Regions from separate parts of the Ellagibacter sp. genome, predicted to be linked through region 1. Evidence: predicted binding sites of a transcription regulator. Region 1 holds the regulator's gene; each other region holds the start of a gene.
What was found. Region 1 encodes HrcA, which represses chaperone genes, less so after heat shock. Its sites were predicted from a motif close to TNTTAGCANNCNNNNNNNNNGNNTGCTAANA; they were not measured.
Positions count from the first base shown of each region.

Region 2: ACMRQN_RS09305 (co-chaperone GroES) is a predicted target of HrcA. The motif match lies at 4,445-4,475, and genes of this name have one in related genera.
Region 3: htpG (molecular chaperone HtpG) is a predicted target of HrcA. The motif match lies at 1,952-1,982, and genes of this name have one in related genera.

Region 1 covers NZ_DBFSAP010000036.1:72,870-79,341, reverse strand. The annotation lists gene lepA (translation elongation factor 4) at 250-2,052, shown strand; gene ACMRQN_RS04820 (hypothetical protein) at 2,055-2,258, shown strand; gene dusB (tRNA dihydrouridine synthase DusB) at 2,288-3,295, shown strand; gene hemW (radical SAM family heme chaperone HemW) at 3,295-4,404, shown strand; gene hrcA (heat-inducible transcriptional repressor HrcA) at 4,540-5,550, shown strand; gene dnaJ (molecular chaperone DnaJ) at 5,605-6,472, shown strand, end outside.
Region 2 covers NZ_DBFSAP010000055.1:42,599-49,070, forward strand. The annotation lists gene ACMRQN_RS09285 (putative manganese transporter) at 1-367, opposite strand, end outside; gene ACMRQN_RS09290 (DUF554 domain-containing protein) at 462-1,172, shown strand; gene ACMRQN_RS09295 (DUF1847 domain-containing protein) at 1,228-1,881, opposite strand; gene groL (chaperonin GroEL) at 2,300-3,934, opposite strand; gene ACMRQN_RS09305 (co-chaperone GroES) at 4,097-4,384, opposite strand; gene ACMRQN_RS09310 (response regulator) at 4,581-5,369, opposite strand; gene ACMRQN_RS09315 (sensor histidine kinase) at 5,356-6,472, opposite strand, start outside.
Region 3 covers NZ_DBFSAP010000019.1:29,203-35,674, forward strand. The annotation lists gene htpG (molecular chaperone HtpG) at 1-1,908, opposite strand, end outside; gene ACMRQN_RS02420 (DNA-binding protein) at 2,120-3,499, shown strand; gene ACMRQN_RS02425 (hypothetical protein) at 4,005-4,976, shown strand; gene ACMRQN_RS02430 (ATP-binding domain-containing protein) at 5,023-6,105, shown strand; gene ACMRQN_RS02435 (hypothetical protein) at 6,140-6,472, shown strand, end outside.

The sequences.
Region 1 (6,472 bases):
GGAAACAGTCAGGATTTCTCTGTCTCGCAGGCCAATCGGCCATCCAGCACAAGCGCTTTCCCTGTTGCAGCCATGTCTGCGGATTCGCCGATGAATATCATCATGCGAACGCTTGCTGGATACGCAATGCGATAGAATAGCAAACGCTTGCGCCAATTGCACGTAGTTTTTAGTGAATTGCGCCCTTTTAAGGTGCAAACGTATACATTGAACACAAATACTGCAAGAGATAAGGACCTATCGATCGTCATGACCGACCCCTCGCATATCAGGAACTTCTCCATTATCGCCCATATCGACCACGGGAAATCGACGCTTTCCGACCGCATTCTCGAGATGACGGGCACCATCGCCGAGCGCGATATGCAAGCCCAGCTCCTCGACACGATGGACATCGAGCGCGAGCGCGGCATCACGATCAAAAGCCAGGCCGTGCGCGTGAGCTATCAGGCCGACGACGGCGAGGAATACCAGTTCAACCTCATCGACACCCCGGGGCACGTCGACTTCACCTACGAGGTGAGCCGCTCTTTGGCTGCATGCGAGGGCGCGGTGCTCGTGGTCGACGCGACCCAGGGCGTCGAGGCGCAGACAGTCGCGAACGCCATGATGGCGATGAACGCAAACCTCGAGATTATCCCGCTTATCAACAAGATCGACCTGCCCTCGGCCGACCCCGAGCGCGTTCGCGCCGAAATCGAGGACGCGCTTGCGATTCCCGCGGACGACGCGGTGCTCGCCTCGGGAAAGACAGGCGTCGGCGTGCACGACCTGCTCGAGGCTGTGGTCTACAACATCCCCGCGCCAACCGGTGACGCGAACGCCCCGCTGCGCGCGCTCATCTTCGACAGCTACTTCGACCCCTACCGCGGCGTCGTGGCGCTCGTCCGCATCGTCGACGGCTCCATGAGAAAAGGCCAGCGCCTGCGCCTCATGGCGTCGGGCAAGGACATCCTGGCCGAGGAAGTTGGCGCGCGCCATCCCGTTGAGGAGCCGCTGCCCGAGCTTAGCGTTGGCGAGGTCGGCTACCTGGTTACGGGGCTGAAAGACCTTGTCCACGTGAAGGTCGGCGACACGATCACGCTCGCGGAAGGCGGCGTTGACAACCCGCTGCCGGGCTATCGCGAGGCCAAACCCATGGTCTACACGGGCTTGTTCCCCATAGAGTCGGACCAGTACGAGCCCTTGAAGGAAGCCCTCGAGAAGCTCTCGCTCAACGATCCCGCGCTGTTGTGGGAGCCCGAAAAGTCCCATGCGCTCGGCTTCGGCTTCCGCGTCGGCTTTTTGGGGCTTTTGCACATGGAGGTCGTGAAGGAACGCCTCGAGCGCGAGTTCAACCTCGATTTGCTTGCGACCGCTCCCTCAGTGGAATACCACGTCTTCAAGCAGGGCGGCGAGATGATGAGCCTGCATTCCCCTCAGGAAATGCCCGACCCTGGTGAGATCGAGCACATTGAGGAACCTTACCTTAAGGCGAAGATCCTCATCCCGCCCGATTACGTCGGAGCCGTCATGGACCTCACCGTCGCCCGCCGCGGCACGTTCGTCACGATGAACTATCTCTCGCAGAACACGGTCGAGATGCTTTGGGAGATTCCCCTCTCCGAGCTCATCATGGACTACTTCGACAAGCTGAAATCGAACACGAAGGGCTACGCGTCGCTCGACTACGACTTCGCCGGCTACAAGCCCTCGCAGCTCGTGAAGCTCGACATCCTGCTCTCCGGCAAGCCAATCGACGCGCTGTCATTCATCGTCCACAAGGACAAGGCCTACGACCGCGGGCGCGTGCTCACCGAAAAGCTGAAGGAAATCATCCCGCGCCAGATGTTCGAGGTGCCTATCCAGGCCGCCATCGGCGGACGCGTGCTCGCTCGCGAGACGGTGAAGGCGAAGCGCAAGGACGTCCTCGCGAAATGCTACGGCGGCGACATCTCGCGCAAGCGCAAGCTGCTCGAGAAGCAGAAGCAGGGCAAGAAACGTATGAAGGCCATCGGTAACGTGGAGGTCCCGCAAGAGGCGTTCATGGCGATCCTTAAGGTTGACGATTAACCATGTCGAGAAGAGAAAAAGAATCTTACAACTGGTTAGACGACCCCTTCGACGAGAAGAAAGCGGCTGCCGAGCGCGAGCGCATGAATGCGAAGGGGGCTTTCCCCGTAGCCGGATGCCTCATCGTGGGAGTTGTCGCCTTGATTCTCGTCGTGGCGCTCTTCGTCATGGGCGCCCTTACGCTCGGCACGCTTGCGAGCGCTTGATAGAGCCGACATATCGAAAGATTCACATGATGCATGATTTCTTCGCCGAGCATCCGCTGCTCCTTGCGCCGATGGCAGGCGTGACCGACGAGGCGTTCCGCGCGCTCTGTCGCGAGCAGGGGGCCTCGCTCGCCTATACCGAAATGGTCTCCGCTAAGGGACTTTCCTTTGCGAACGAGAAGACGCGCCACTTGCTGCGCCTCGCCCCGGGAGAGGACCTCGTGGCCGTGCAGCTGTTCGGGCACGAGCCCGCCGTCATGGCCGAGCAGGCCGCATGGATCGAGCAGACGATGGGCGACACGCTCGCGTACCTCGACATCAACATGGGATGCCCTGCGCGCAAGATCGTGACGAAAGGCGACGGCTCAGCGCTCATGTGCGACCCTGCGCTCGCCGCATCCATCGTGTCGGCGGTGCGCGGCGCCGTGAAACATCCCGTCACGGTGAAGTTCCGCCGCGGGTTCAAGATGGGGGAGGAGACCGCCCCCGAGTTCGCCCACCGAATGGAAGACGCGGGGGCGTGCGCCGTCACCGTGCACGGGCGCTACTCCGAGCAGCTCTACCGCGGGAGCGCCGACTGGGACGTCATCGCGAAGGTCAAGCGCGGGGTCGCCATCCCCGTCGTGGGGAACGGGGACGTGCGCTGCGGCGCCGATGCGGTCGCTTTGCGTGAGAAGACAGGCTGCGACGCAATCATGATCGGGCGCGGGGCTGAGGGTAACCCTTGGGTATTCGCCCAGGTGAAAGCTGCGCTCACGGGTAAAGAAGAACCTGCGCGGCCGAACATCGCCGAACGACTCGCCATGGCGCGCCGCCACGCCCACCTGCTCGCCGAGCGGGAGGGGCGCAACATCGTGCGGATGCGTAAGCACGCGATGTGGTACATGGCAGGCCTTCCCGGGGCTGCGACCGCGCGCGGAAAGATCAACGCCTGCGTCACGCCGGAAGATTTCGACAAGGTGTTCGACGAGCTGCTCGCCTTCGCAGCAGCGCACGACTCTGCGTCGGGCGCATTCGTAAACAAGGAGGCCAACTGATGCCGCACGATCCCTACCGCGCACTCTATCTGCACCTTCCTTTCTGCGTGAAGCGCTGCTCGTACTGCGATTTCACCACGTCTGCCGTCGCCGCGGACGACCCGCGCATCGACGCGTACGTGGAAGACCTCTGCCTTGCAATCCGCCGCAAATCGAAGGAAGGCGAGCTCTCAGCAATCGAGACGGTGTATCTGGGCGGGGGCACTCCGAGCCATGTCGGCATGTCTCGGCTGTCCATGCTGCTCTACGCGCTTTCGACATCGATGCGCCTCGAGCCCGACGTGGAATGCTCGATGGAGGCGAACCCCGAAAGCCTCACGCCGAATATGGTCCGCGACATCTGGGCTCTTGGGGTGAACAGGCTCTCCATTGGCGTGCAGAGCTTCGACGACAAGGTGCTTGAAACCATCGGGCGCGCCCACGACGCGCAGGCTGCCTGTCGTGCGATCGAGGCGGCTCACGAACGATTCACCAACGTGAGCTGCGATCTTATGTGCGGAATCCCTGGGCAGAGCGCGGAGTCCTTTGAGCAAAGCGTTTCTCGCGCTATCGAGCTCGGCGTCTCGCACATAAGCGTCTACCCGCTCACCATCGAACCGCATACTCCTTTCGACCGCATGGTGCTCTCAGGTGAGCTGCCCGAGCCCGACGACGACGTCGAGGCTGAGCAGATGGAAATCGCGCAATCGCTTCTTACCGCCGCGGGCTTCGAGCGATACGAGGTTGCAAGCTACGCGAAGCCGGGCTTCGCATGCCGCCACAACATCGCCTACTGGACGGGCGTGCCGTATTTGGGAATCGGCACTTCGGCGGCGACCATGACGCAGAACAGCGAGCGGCGGATGCGCATGACCGACGGTTCGGTGACTGACGACTTGAACGCCGCCCAGATGGTCGCCGAGGACCTCATGCTCGGCATGCGCATGACGCGCGGTGTCTCTGGCGAGAAGATAGCCGAGGCCAGGCTCGTGCTCCCGCGCCTCGACGAGACGATCGACGAGCTTGTCGAGGAGGGCCTCGCAGCCTGGAGCGAGGGCCGCTTGCGCCCGACCGAGAGGGGATGGCTCCTCGGAAACGAGCTCTACGGCGCGCTTTTCGACCTCGCTTAAGCCTTTATGAGCACAACTCCTGTGATGCATCTATCAAGATATGGCGCACCTTGCCAAATTCTTTAGCACTCGAAAGCATCGGCTGCTAGAATGGCTCTTTGGCATGGCAGACATCGAGATGAAAGGGGTGAAGTCATGCTCTCAGATAGAAGGCAGCGCGTTCTCGCGGCGCTCATCGAGGAATACGTGGCGCGCGCTTTGCCCGTCGGGTCTCGAACACTCACCGAGCGCTACAAGCTCGGCGTGAGCCCTGCCACCGTCCGAAACGAGCTTTCGATCCTCGAAGACGAAGGCTATATCGCGCAGCCCCATACTTCCGCAGGTCGCATCCCGACCGATTTCGGGTATCGCACCTTCGTGGACGATTTGCTGGCAAATGATTCGCTTCCAGACGAGGAGCGATACCGCGCGGTCGCTGAGGACCTGCGCAAAAGCGCCTCAGAACTCGATTCGCTCCTCGAGCAAACCTCGAGCGCGCTTGCAAGGCTTACCGATTGCCTCTCGATCGTCCTCGCGCCGACGGTCCTTGAGACGCGCATCAAGCAGATTACGCTCGTGAGCCTTACGGCGTTTCGCGCTATCTGTGTTGTCGTGACCGAAGACGGCAACGTCTTCAACCGCCAAATGGACTTCACCATCCCCGTGGGCAGCGACGAACTTTCGCGCATCCAGGTCCTGCTCAGCAAGGCACTTTGCGGGAAATCGCTCTCCGACGTGGAACGCGGCCTGTCTTTTGGCATGAAGCGCGCCTTCTCAGATCCGCTCGTGCGCGCAGTGCTCGACGAGGTGCTCTCCTGCATCCAGGAGGGGCAGACGGGGCGAACCCACCAACTCGGCATGAGCGCGCTTCTCGCGCAGCCCGAGTTCTCGCACACCGACGCGGTGCTGCCACTTGTGCAGGTGCTCGAGGACGACACGGTGCTTCTGCATATCCTCGACGACCTGACGAGCACCGACGAGGACCTCTCCGTTCAAATCGGGAAGGAAAACAAAACAGAGGGCCTCTCGGGGGTGTCCGTCGTGGCGAGCCGCTACGGGCGCGGAGAGGCGGAAGGAGTCGTCGCCGTCATCGGACCGACGCGAATGGATTATTCGAAGGTTATCCAAGCCGTGCGCGCAGCAAGCGCGGCGCTTGGTGAATCGTAGTGAACTGTGCGGCTTTGACGAGCCGCTGACGAGAGTAGTTGAGAAAGGCAAGAGATGGCCAAGGACCTGTATGAGATTCTCGGCGTGTCGAAGGACGCGTCCGACGCCGAGATCAAGAAAGCGTTTCGTCGTCGTGCGCGCGAGCTGCACCCCGACGTGAACAAAGCTGCCGACGCTGAGGACCAGTTCAAGGAACTCAACGAGGCATACGATGTCCTCTCCGACCCCAACAAGCGCGCGCAATACGACCGCTTCGGCACCGTTCCCGGCGCTGCGGGCGGCGGATACGGCGGAGGATCGGGCTACGTCGACTTCGACGACCTGTTTGGCGGCGGCTTCGGCGGCATGGGCGACATCTTCTCGTCGTTCTTCGGCGGACAAGGTGGCCAGGGCGGGCGGCCCGCGCGCAAGGAAGGCCGCGACATGGGCGTCGGCCTGCGTATCACGCTCGAAGAGGTCGCACGCGGCGTCGAGAAGGAAATCGTCTACGACCGCCTCGCTCCCTGCCCCGACTGCAAAGGCACGGGCCTCGGCGAGAACGGCAAGGTCGTCACCTGCCCCGAATGCGGCGGCAAGGGCCGCGTCGTCAGCGTTCAACGCACGTTTTTGGGCGACATGCAGACGGCAACGACCTGCAAGAAGTGCAACGGCACCGGTTCGTCGATCGAGAACCCCTGCCCCGAATGCGAAGGTCAGGGCCGCGTCCCCGATCGCCAGCGCGTCACGGTGAAGGTGCCTGCGGGTATCCGCGACGGCCAGCAGCTGCGCGTGGGCGGCTTCGGCGAAGCGGGCATCCAGGGTGCGCAGGCGGGCGACCTCATCGTCACCTGCCGCGTCCAGCCGCATGAGTTCTTCGAACGTGACGGCGACGACCTGCATGGGCGTGCGAACGTGTCCTTCATCCAGGCGATCCTCGGTGCCG
Region 2 (6,472 bases), on a different contig from region 1:
CGACCACCTTCGCACCCAGGATAGCGCCCATGGTGGAAAGGGGCACCTGAGCCGCGAGGAAGATGGGAATCATCTCATCGGAGGTGGACAGGAGCACGGCGATGAGCGTGCCGACCGTGATGACGCGACCCGCGTAGAGCGTCGAGGCCGCAGCAGAAAAGCCGCATTGGGGCACAACACCGAGCACCGCGCCAATGACGGGGCCCGCCTTCCCCGCGCGCTTGATGGCGTTTTGCGCCTTGTCGCCCGCCTTGTGCTCGAGCCACTCCATCGCTAGATAGGTGACGAACAGAAACGGGATAAGGTAGAGTGTGTCTTCTATTGAGTGTTCGAGGACGTGCCCCGCGATATGCATGATTTCTTCCATAGCGAGGTATTCTAGCGCAGTGACTTTCGCGCGGGCAGCAACGTGCGCGCAGTTTCGCCAAGTGACAAGAAAAACAGAAGGAGCAAACACGACCATGATCGGAACCGTCGTCAACACCGCCGCAATCGTCGTAGGGAGCGCCATCGGAAGCCTTGCGAAACGCGGACTTGGCGAGAAATACCAGAACATCCTATTCTGCGCGATGGGTCTTGCGGCGACGGGCCTTGGTCTTCATTCCGTGGTCGAGGGCATGAGCGGAAGCGTCTATCCCGTGCTGTTCATCGCGAGCCTCGCCATCGGAGGCGTCGTGGGCACAGCGATCGACATCGAGGGACGCTTCGACCGCCTGACCAAGCGCCTGTCGAAATCGAAGGCGGATGGAAGCGGCGGAACCAACCTCTCACGTGGTCTTTCGACTGGCATCGTGCTCTTCTGCTTCGGCACGCTTTCCATCTTGGGGCCGATCAACAGCGCGCTTTACGGCGACGAGACCTTCCTGCTTACCAACGCGACACTCGACTTCGTGACCTCGATGGTCTTAGCGTCGTCATTCGGCGTCGGCATGGCGCTCGCGGGCGTGGTGCTCTTTTGCTGGCAGGGTTCGATCTTCCTTTTGGCGCAGTGGCTCGAGCCGCTTATGACCGCGAACCTGATGTGCGAGATCACCATCGTCGGCGGATTTCTGATTCTCGCATCGGGCCTGTCCATCTTGAAGATCAAGGAGATTTCGGTCATGAATCTCCTGCCCGCGCTTTTGGTGCCACCCGTTTGGTTTGCCATCCTGCCGCTTTTACCCCTTGGGTGAGCGATATTCGCCCTCTAGCATATATCGCTCCCGTCCTGCGGGGGCCTCAGGCGCCTCATTCCCCTTTGTCGGACGCGATTTCCCCAATGGTTTTTTCCAGCTTGCCCCTGTAAACCGAATCGACGGAATAGAGCACTGAACAGGGGTTATGAACCGTCACGAAATCCTTTGCGACCAAAGTCACTGCGGGCGCATTTGAGTATTTGCAGAAAAGCGCATCATGCCCGACGCATATCCCCATGAGGATATTCAGGTCCGTCTTGGCATCGTTGAGCAGCAAAGCCTGCATAATCGGATTGCAGATAACGCAATCCTCAGCCAAAGAAGGTGCGTCGATGTTCAGATCGGCTTTCATGTTGCTTTCCAGCTTGCAGCCAACTGCCCACACTTCAAACCCAGCCTTTCGAAGAAGGTCTGCGAGAATGCGCGTTTCCCTTAGCATGGCCGTGCATGTTGCTATGCCGACAAGAGATGCTCCCATGCAGGACGCAAACTTGATCGTGTCCTGAACACGTGTCGAGTTAACCGTCTCAGCGCTGACTATCGCGGCAGATTCCATTATGAGATGGTTCTCGGGCTCGTTGTAGAGACGCAGCGCTTCATCATGCATCTCTTTGGTGATTGATGCCTGAACGCAGAAATCAGGCGCCGTCTTGTCCAGATGTTCGCAAGCTGCTACCCGGCAACTCTCGCAAGCAATACCGCTCATCGTCTTCAACGCCTTTCAACTCTTAGAGCGTGATGAGGCTCCGTCCAGTGTCGCAACACAGCACAAAATAACACCCGGCAAAAGGAAAGACAATTCTTGACAAGCGCTCCGACCAGGGCACAAGGTTGAGGACGCGCAGGAAGAGAGGGGGCTTTATCACTTTCGTCCCGAAGACAGCGAGAAGGCCCCTGGCGGATGCGGGGCGTGCGAAAGGATTTCGACGCGTACTTCGGTACGCGAGAAAATGACGCACTTTCGCCCTAAAAGACAGCGAGGGCCCGCCTGGCGAGTTCAGATGGCGCGAAAGGTTGAGGACGCGTACTTCGGTACGCGACGAAACCTTGGAGCGCCAGCTGGACCGCCAGGCGGGCCCGCAGCGTCGAGCAGTTGCGATGATCGTCAGATCATCGCAACCCCATTACATCATGCCCATGCCGCCGCCCTGACCTGCTGCAGCGAGAGCGGAGAGGTCGGGACCGTCCTTGGGGATCTCGTTGATCGTGGCCTCGGTGATGAGGATGAGGCCGGCGACGGAGGCTGCGGACTGCAGCGCCGTGCGGGTAACCTTGACCGGGTCGTTCACGCCCATCTCGATCATGTTGCCGTACTCACCGGTTGCGCAGTTCAGGCCTTCACCAGTGGGCAGACCCTTGATCCTCTCGACCACAACGGAGCCTTCGAAGCCGGCGTTCTGGGCGATTGCGCGAATCGGGGCCTCGAGGGCCTTGCGGATGATGTCGATGCCGACGAGTTCGTCCTTATCGGTGGTCTCGATCTTGTCGAGCTCGGAGACAACGTCGAGCAGAGCGACGCCGCCGCCAGGAACGATGCCCTCTTCGACAGCTGCGCGCGTTGCCTGCAGCGCGTCTTCGATGCGGGACTTCTTCTCCTTGAGCTCGGACTCGGTTGCAGCACCGACCTTGAGCACTGCCACGCCGCCGGAGAGCTTGGCGAGGCGCTCCTGAAGCTTCTCGCGGTCGAAGTCGGACTCGGTGCGATCGAGCTCGGCCTTGATCTGGGCGATGCGGTCCTCGATGTCCTTCTTCTCGCCCGCGCCGTCGACGATGAGCGAGTTCTCCTTGGTGACCTTGACGGTCTTGGCGGTGCCGAGCATGTCGATGGTGACGTCGGCGAGCGTCATACCGAGATCCTTCGAGACGACGGTCGCGCCGGTGACGGCGGCCATGTCCTCAAGGATGCGCTTGCGGCGATCGCCGAAGCCGGGGGCCTTGATGGCGACGCAGTTGAAGGTGCCGCGCAGCTTGTTGAGCAGGATGGTGGCAAGCGCTTCGCCTTCGACGTCCTCAGCGACGAGGAACAGCGGGCGGCCGGTCTTGATGATCGACTCGAGCAGCGAGACCATATCCTGGATGTTGGTGACCTTCTGGTCGGTGAGCAGAATGAACGGGTCCTTCAGGTTCGCTTCCATCTTCTCGGCGTCGGTCGCCATGTACGGAGAGATGTAGCCGCGATCGTACTGCATGCCCTCGACGATGTTCACGTCCATACCGAACGTCTGGGAATCCTCGACGGAGATGGCGCCGTCCTTGCCGACAGCCTCCATAGCCTCAGCGATCTTCTCGCCGATCTCGGGGTCGCCCGCGGAGATGGTGCCGACGTTGGCAATCTGCTCCTTGGTGTCGATGGTCTGAGCGTTTGCCTTGATGGCCTCGACAACGGCGTTGGTCGCCTTCTGGATGCCGCGGCGGATGCCGAGCGCGTCAGCGCCAGCGGTGACGTTGCGCAGGCCCTCGTTGACGATAACGTCGGCGAGCAGGGTTGCGGTCGTGGTGCCGTCGCCCGCGTCGTCGTTGGTCTTCACGGCAGCCTCGCGGATGAGCTGGGCGCCCATGTTCTCAACGGGATCTTCCAGCTCGACTTCCTTCGCGACGGTGACGCCGTCGTTGGTGACGACCGGCGCGCCGTAGGACTTCTCGAGGGCGACGTAGCGGCCCTTGGGGCCAAGCGTGACCTTCACGGCATCGGCGAGCTTGGAAACGCCGGCCGCGAGAGCGGAGCGGGCGTCAGATTCGAACTTGATATCCTTAGCCATTTTTAGGCTTCCTTTCCTAGAAAGAACTCAACTACGTAAAAGACGGGCTTTCACGGTAGATTCCGAAAGCGAAATCGTTGTATGCGCGCACCGTATGGCCTTGTGACCAGGCGTGAAGGCGACGAGCGCTTTCGGAGCCGCCGCTGAAAGCCGCCGGAGAAGCTATTCGAAGACCGCGTAGATGTCCTCGGAGCGAAGAATCATAACCTCTTCGCCGTTGACCTTGACTTCGGTTCCACCGTACTTGCCATAAAGCACGCGGTCGCCTTCCTTCACGGGCACGGGAACGAGGTTGCCGTCCTTGTCGAGCTTGCCCTCGCCCACCTTGAGGACGACGCCCGTCTGGGGCTTTTCCTTCGCGTCGTGCGCGAGGATGAGGCCACCTGCGGTGGTTTCCTCTGCTTCGTCCTGCTTCACGATGACGCGATCGCCGAGCGGCTTAAGGTTCATCATTGCTTGCCTTCCTCTCATCAACCTTGAATCGATGGTTGTTAATACCGAGCTTTCGAGTGCTAGCACTCTTCGAACGTGAGTGCTAACAACATTGGGTTACTATAGCATCTGGGAAGGCGAATGCAAGCATTTTGCAGAAAACTTGAGCGATAGGGACTTAGGTTTTATCGAATCGCCACACTGCGTTCATAATTCACATTGAACGCGGGGAAACGAGACCGCTCTCATAGGCGCACACCACGAGCTGCGCCCGGTCGTGCGCATCGAGCTTTCCCATGATGCGGGCGACGTGCGTTTTCACCGTTGCAGGAGAAATTATTAGTTCGCCTGCGATTTCCTCATTGGTGAGCCCCCGCGCGACGAGCATGAGAATCTCTCGCTCGCGGTCGGTGAGCGACCGTATGGCCTCCCGCGCATGCGAGCCTTGCGGCATGCCCGCGCGCGGGCGCGACGCCACGAATGTCTCCACCAGACGGCGCATGACCGAGGGTTGAATGAGGGCATCGCCGCGTGCGACGACGTGGATTGCCTCGACGATGTCGTCGGGCTCGGCGTCTTTCAGCAAAAAGCCGCTCGCCCCCGCAGCGAGCGCGTCGTAGACGTACTCGTCGATGTCGAACGTGGTGAGAACGAGGACGTGCGTACCTGCGAGCAGCGGGTTCGATGTGATGTCGCGCGTGGCGTCGATGCCGTTTCGCACCGGCATGCGGATGTCCATGAGCACCACGTCGGGGCGGATCTTCTGGGCGAGGTAGACCGCCTCTTCGCCGTTGCGCGCTTCGCCCGCAACCGAAAGCCCGTCGTAGGAGTTGAGAATCATGCGAAATCCACTTCTCACAAGATCCTGGTCATCTGCGACGAGGATGCGCAGCGCTTCCTTGGATAAGGCCTGGTCACTTGCGACACGGGCGCTGCTGGCATCGCGCGCACCGAACTCGGAATCCACGGGAAATCCCGCCGCTTTCCGCCTATCTTCGCTCATGGGATTCCCCTTCCCCGCGCGCAGCACCGAAGCTTGCAGACGAGTCGCCGACGGGAATGGACGCGCGAACGCGAAAGCCGCCGCTGGGAAGCGGACCCGCGTCGAGGGTGCCGCCAAGCAGCTTCGCGCGCTCCTTCATGCCGTCGATGCCGTGACCGCCCGTCAAAGGCGCCCCTTTCGCGGCGCCCATCGAGCCGTCGCCGTCATCTTGCACGGTAAGCGTCGCCTTCACGCCGTCGCTTTCGAGGACGATCGACGCGTTTCTCGCGTGGGCGTGGCGGACGATGTTGGTCGTGGCCTCGCGGGCAATGCCGAACAGCGCGATATCGATGAACGCCGGCGTCGCTTCCCGGTCGTAGCCCGACACGTCGAGCGTTGCGGCAACCCCTGCTTCTCGAAGGTAGTCCGCCAAATCCACAAGGCGCGCCGTGCCCTCGGTCGGCGTGGTCTCGGCGGAGGAATCCCCCGTCCTGAGCACGCCGATCATCGCGCGGATTTCCTCGAGCGCCTCTTTCGCGGTCTTGTGAGCGAGCGACACCGCTTCCTTCGCGGCGGCGGGATCGCGCTCGATCAGGCGCTCGGCCGCCGCAGTTTGAATGCTGACCGCCGAAAGCGAGTGAGCCGTGATGTCGTGGACCTCGCGGGCGATGCGAACGCGTTCCTCCTCGACGCGGCGGGCAGCCACTTCCTCGCGCGTGCGCTCGGCCTCCTCGGCTCGCTGCTCGGTGGCCCGCACGGAATCGCGATGGGCGCACACGGCCAACCCACCGAGCGCCGAGGCGGCCATGAGCACGAGGTTTTGCACGTACGCCCAGAACCACAGCGCAGCCGAGGTTCCGCCGTACGTCGCCGCGGCGAGCCCTAAGGCACTCGCAACGCAGGCGATGGCCATCTCGACGTGCGAGCATTCCACGACGATAGTGAACAGAGCGACCATCGGCCCGAAGACGGCGAGCGTGGAGCCATGGAAGGTGTTTTGCAGCCCGACGAACACCACGAGAGTGAACACGAAGACGAGCCAAGGGGATTTCCTGCGCGCCACGAGGGGAAATGTCGTGAGCGCAAGCGCGATGAAGGACGAGGTTGCGGGAACGACCGCCTCG
Region 3 (6,472 bases), on a different contig from region 1:
ATCGTCCAGCGGGATACCCTCGACGAGAAGCGCCTGATCGTACAGAATGCCCGAGTACAGCTTCACTTTCTCGCCGTCGCCCGATTCCTGCGCCTTCTGCATGACCTCGAACACCGGGTGCTTCGCGTTCACCTCGAGCACGCGATGCGATTTCACCGCGCCTTCTTCCTCGGCGCTCTTCGGTGCACCCGCGAGAATCTTCTCCATCTTAAGCGATACGCCGCCTTCGGTGGTGATGAAGGCAGGGGCGTCGGTCTGGCGCGTGGACACCGCGACCTTCTCCACCTTACCGTCGAGAGCGCTCTTCATGGCCTCGAACAGATCCTTGTTGGACTCGGCCGTCTCCTCGGCTTCCTTTTTCTCCTCGTCGGATTCAAGGCCGAGGTTCTCGCCGCCCACGTTCTTAAGCGGCCACGCGGTGAGCGAGTCGGGGTCGGCCGCGTCGGGCACAGCGTAATCGGACATGGCCATCATGCAGAATTCGTCGACATCCTCGGGGCACAGCAGCACGTCGTAGCCCTTCGCGAGCACCGTCGTCACGATCGGCAACTGCGCCATGCGCTCGACGGAATCGCCCGTGGCGTAGTAAATGGTCTCCTGGCCATCAGCGGCAGCCTTCACGTATTCCTTGAACGTGATCATCTTCTTCTGCTTGGCCGAATAGAAGAGGAGCAGGTCGCCCAGCACGTCTTTTGCCGTGCCGTAGGAGGTGTAGAGGCCGTACTTCATGCCGCGGCCGAAGTTCTCGAAGAACTTCTTATAGCCCTCGCGATCCTTGTCGAGGAAGTTCTCAAGGTCGGACTTGATCTTCTTCTCGACGCGGCGGGCGATGGCCTTCAGCTGGCTGTTGTGCTGCAGCGTCTCGCGCGAGATGTTGAGCGTGAGATCCTGCGAGTCGACGATGCCGCGGACGAAGTTGAAGTAGTCGGGCAGGAGGTCTTCGCACTTGTCCATGATGAGCACGTTGGAGCTATAAAGCGCGAGACCCTTCTTGAAATCCTTGCTGTACAGGTCATACGGGGCGCGGCTCGGCACGAACAGCAGCGCGTCGTAGGTCAGCGCGCCCTCGGCATGCAGCGAGACAGTGCGCGCAGGGTCGGCGAAGTCGTGGAAGTTCGTCTTGTAGAACTCGTTGTACTCCTCGTCGGTCACGTCAGATTTCTTGCGCTTCCAGATGGGAATCATCGAGTTGATCGTGTCGGTCTCGGTGTAGGTTTCGTACTCGGGCTTGTAGTCGTCGCCGGCGTCTTCGGGCTTCGGCTTCTCGCGCGTCTTGGAAACCTCCATCTGGATGGGGTAGCGCACGTAGTTGCTGTAGCGTTTGATCAGGTCCTTCAGGCCGTACTCGGAAAGGTAGGTGTCGTAGTTGTCCTCGTCGGTGTTCTCCTTGAGCGTAAGGATGACGTCGGTGCCGTGCTCGGCGCGCTCGGCCTCGGCGATGGTGTAGCCTTCAACGCCGTCGGATTCCCACGCCCACGCCTCATCGCTGCCGAACGCGCGGGAAACGACGCGCACCTTGGAGGCGACCATGAAGCTGGAGTAGAAGCCGACGCCGAACTGGCCGATGATGTCGATGTCGTCACCCTGCTGCTCGGCGTTGTCGGTCTTGAACGCCTGGGAATCGGAGTGCGCGATGGTACCGAGGTTCTTGTCGAGCTCGTCCTTCGTCATACCGATGCCGTTGTCAGAGATGGTGATGGTGCGGGCACCCTCGTCGAAGCCGACGTGAATGGCCAGCTCGTCCTTGGAAAGCTGCACGTCGGAATCCGTCAGGCTCTTGAAATAGAGCTTGTCGACGGCGTCGGACGCGTTCGAGATAAGCTCGCGGAGGAAGATCTCGCGATTGGTGTAGATCGAGTTGATCATGAGGTCGAGCAGTTTCTTGCTCTCTGTTTTAAATTTCTTCATGGCGTATCGCTTCCTGTTCTCGAAAGACCACTTTGGCACTTTGCTTTGGCAGTCCCCGTCTTTGAGTGCTAAAAGGCATTGTAACGACGCGATACGCCATGTCAAGTAATCTAAGTGCGATAGACTCAACTTTTCGCAATTGCATATCGTTCAAATTTACTTTAGAATTATTTTGCATCAATTCTCATTTTTTATACGAGGAAATACTAAAGTGAAGTACGAACTTACTGAAAAAAAGGCTGCCGAAATCCTCGGCATTTCCGAAAGCCGCGTTTCCCAACTTGTGAAAGGCAAGCTGCTCGATGCCGTCACCATCAATGGCAGAGTCCGTATCTCGCGCGAATCAGCCGAACGATACCGCAGCGAAGCCCGCAAAACCGGCCGCCCCCCGAAGACCTCCTATGCGACCGTATCCCAATATACCCTCATGAATGCGGGCCATGAGGTTGCTTCCGTGCTCTTCGACTCCGCTGCCGACGAGCCCCTTTCCGTATCCGAGGTAATCGACCCTACATACGCGCCTATCGGCGTGCTCACTCGCGGGGGCAATCCGAAACGAAGAGTTCTCAATAACTGGTGGCTTCATCGATCCGTCCCCCGAACGCGCCCGGGGATTGAGTCAAAGCTCGCCCAATCGGGACTCAATACGCCAAGCAATCTCGCAATAAAGAGCATGGGGCTCTCCCTTTCCGACTGCTATTGGTTAAGGCCAAACGACGCGCCAACCCTAACTTGGAGCGAAGTCAATTTCTACGACAATGACTTCATCGACTCGAACATCGACGATTGGGACGACTGGCTTTCGGGAATTGGACTCAGCTCCCCGGACAACACGTCGGAAGGCGAACTTCCAAAAAAATGGGTCATCGGAACGAACGGGACACGTTACTTATTAAAGGGCTGCAGATCCGACGATCAGCGTCCCTACAACGAGGCAGTCGCGACCGCACTTTACCGAAGACTTCTCAACCCCTGCGATTACGTGCCGTACGACATCGTGGGCACGGCACAAGGCGCTGCCGCGAGATGTCCTAATTTCCTTGGGAGAAGCGAAGAGTTTATCACCGCAGATCAGGCTAGAGAGGCGACATCAAGCTCTCGCGGAAGCAGCGTATACGACCGTTTTTGCCGAGACGCCTCGCTTCTAGGGGTGAACGAGGCAGAACTTCGAGCACGCATGTCCAAAATGATCGTGTGCGATACCATCCTCGCGAACTCCGATCGACATTGGCGCAACTTCGGATTCATAAGGAACCTCGATACTATGGCGATTCGCCCCGCACCTCTTTTTGATTCGGGAAACTCGCTGTGGTTCACCAAGACGGAACGAGAAGTCGCAACCGGAGACCGCGCCTTCCTGACGCGGCCCTTCGCATACAACGTAAGTGAACAGCTTGCATGCGTAGACGACGTCAGCTGGTTCAGTTCAAGCGCTCTTCGCGGTTTTGCCGACGAGGCATGCGACATCCTATCCGCAAGCTCGTATGCAAAACCGCGACTCGACTTCATTCATGAGGGAATCGAACTGAACATCAAGCTCGTCGAAGGCGCCTGCGCATTGCTCTCAGGACGAATCGCCCGAGGAAAGTAAGGAATCAAAACAGAAAGAGCGTCCTGACCATTATTCGCTTTGCAATCAGTCATCGTCCAGTTCGCTAAAATGTCACCGACCACTCAATATTCTCGCTATAATTGGAACAGATTTTAGCAACAGGAGGGACAACTCTGACGCAGGAGAACAACACTTTCCCTACAGGCGACGAGAAAAATCGCCCAGCACTTTCCGGCTTCATCCAGCAAGTGCTGAATGCGTGCGGAATTTCTGCCCCATTTTCACTCGTTTGCCGGGATGATTTCCCGGAATGGGCGATTGACAAAAGCGACGGCATGGACATTCTCGTGGTATGCGAAGATTGCGCCAACCGAAAAGCTTCAGTTGAGTCTTTTCGGTCAAAACCCGTGTTCACGCATAGCAATGATCTTTACTGGTTCGAAGAAAGCCCAGAGAAGCAACTATCTTCGAAAAATCAATTAGACCCCCCCCCGAGTACCATGCCCCTAGCAATGTAACGCTTCCCGAGTGGCTCGATTCGTTCTTGTTCGAAACGCTCAAGGCATCATATCAGCCCTCGAAGACCGAAAGAGCATTCGACTGCAACCTTGAGTCCTCGCAAGATAAAGCACTTATTTACGCAGGAACTTATCTTCCGAGGAGCTATGCTGAGTGCTACTGCATCTTCGACGACCTCTTTCACACCGCCGAAATTGCAAAGGCCTTCCAAAATCAAACCACACTCAATATCCTCTCGATCGGATCGGGAACATGCGGTGACGCACTTGGCATCTTGAGTGCCATCGACAAGAATCTGCCAAATATTCGCCAGGTATTTCTTACCGGCATTGAGGGCAACAAACCTGCGCGAGACATCGCAAAGAAGCTCATTCACCAAGCCAAGCAGCACTACCGTTTCGAAATTGACTTCCGGGCGGAAGACTACACTATCGATAGCTTCAAAGATTACATCGACACCACTTGCGTCCTCCATGCTGAAGGGACGACAGACATCCTTCTCTCTTCAAAAATGATTAGCGAAATGGTGTCTATGGGGAAAGAGCAGCCCAGCCAAGCGTATTCCAACTTTCTTGCATCTTTTTTGCCGCTCCTCTCCCCCACTACTGGAATATGCCTCCTACTCGACGTCGCAACAAAAGTTACCAAGGATGGCCCATGGTTTCCCATCCTCATGAATTCTCAAACGAGCAAAACGCTTGAGAGCATGCCCGAATTCGGGATCATAGCACCAGCTCCATGCCGAGAATTGCATGGCCCATGCCGCACTAGCTGCTGTTATTCACAAAAGAAATTCGAGGTTAAGCACTCCCGAACGTCCTGCGATTGCAGCAAAGTCAATTATCGAATCATCTCAAGAGCAACAGGTATCGCCCTTCCATCAAAACAGCCAACGCCTTGCATGATCAGTCCCCCAAATTGCCCGCAAAATCGAGCGCCTTGCTCTTCGCAGCTCGAAAGCACCTGTGAAAAAGACGCCTTCCCGATAAATCCCTGACGGCAAATCCCAACGCATTAAACGAGACATGGAAGGAATGCCAGAAATGAGTAAGCGCAGTTTTTACGTACGAGAATCCGAGCTTGACGACTTCCAGCGTCAAGTGCTCAATAAGAAAGTCGACAAATCATTCATTGTGAAAGGGTGCGCGGGAAGCGGAAAATCGATTCTTGCCCTCTGGAAAGCGCACGATATCGTCTCCAACAACCGTGGCTCTCTGCAAATCATCGTATTCACCAAGGCACTCAAGTCCTATATGGAAGAAGCCCTTCGCGCCATCGGAATCAACTCATCGCTTGTCGACTATTGGCATCATTGGAAGAATAACCCGAAAAAGAGCGACTTTATCATCGTGGATGAGGTGCAGGATTTCGGGCAAGAAGCAATTAACGCATTCATACGCAATGCCCGAATCGCACTCTTTTACGGCGACAGCGCTCAGCAACTCTACGGATGGCTCGCAGAGGACACCCCACTTTCCATTGAAGAGATTGCTGCGGCGACCGGATTCAGCACGGAAAACCTCGTCTTCAACCACCGGCTCCCTAAAAAAATCGCAAGATTCGCGCAGTGCATTTGTCCAGAGGGGGACGATCTCGAAAACCGTTGCCGAAACGAAGGCTCGGAAAAGCCTTATATCCTCAAATTTGATTCATATGAAGAGGAAATGAAAGGAATCGCCTCAATTATCAACAACCGAGAATTTGATGACATCGGCATCCTCTTTCCAAAAAATGAAGATGTTGACAAAGCAGCCCGCTTCTTCAGCAAAAACGGGCTGAGCGTCGAAAAGAAGACTAGTAGCGACATGGACTTGAACTGGAGCACGACCAATCCAAAACTCATGACCTACCATAGCGCCAAAGGTGCCCAGTTCGAGGCGGTGTTCATTCCTGAGTGCACGGCTGGGGACCGTTTCAGCAATGCCCTTTATGTGGCAGTAACAAGAACGTATCAAGCGCTCTACGTCACATACACCGACTATCTCAGCCCCCTTTTATGCGGCATTCCGAACGAGTTATTCAACAGCCCTCTCTCAAATTCGACCAGCACTTGGCTTGGTGGCGAAAACAAAACGCCAGTGATCAATGCATCAAGCAGCGTATACGACGAAGACATCCCCTTTTAACCATTGCGCGGAGCTGATAGGACAACGATAAGATATGAAATACTACATTCCCACATCAACCAATAACTTCAATTGCCTTTTGGCAGACGAGAGCATTTCCCCTTGCGGGTTCTATGAGAAAAGGGGGTTCAGCTACAATTATTTTACCGCTATTCCTCTAAATGATAATAAGGTTCTCCTCCCCCTATTTCGCTCATGCCCTGAGTTTGAACTCTCCGACGATGTTCCCGGGTTCCCGCTCATTCTCGAGATCGATATCAATCTTAACGAAAATGAATTTCGGCAAAAAAGCTGCGAGGACGGCATAATCCTCTATATCGGCAAGACCCTTTACTTCAATCCCTTCAACGTGCGATTCATCTTCCGT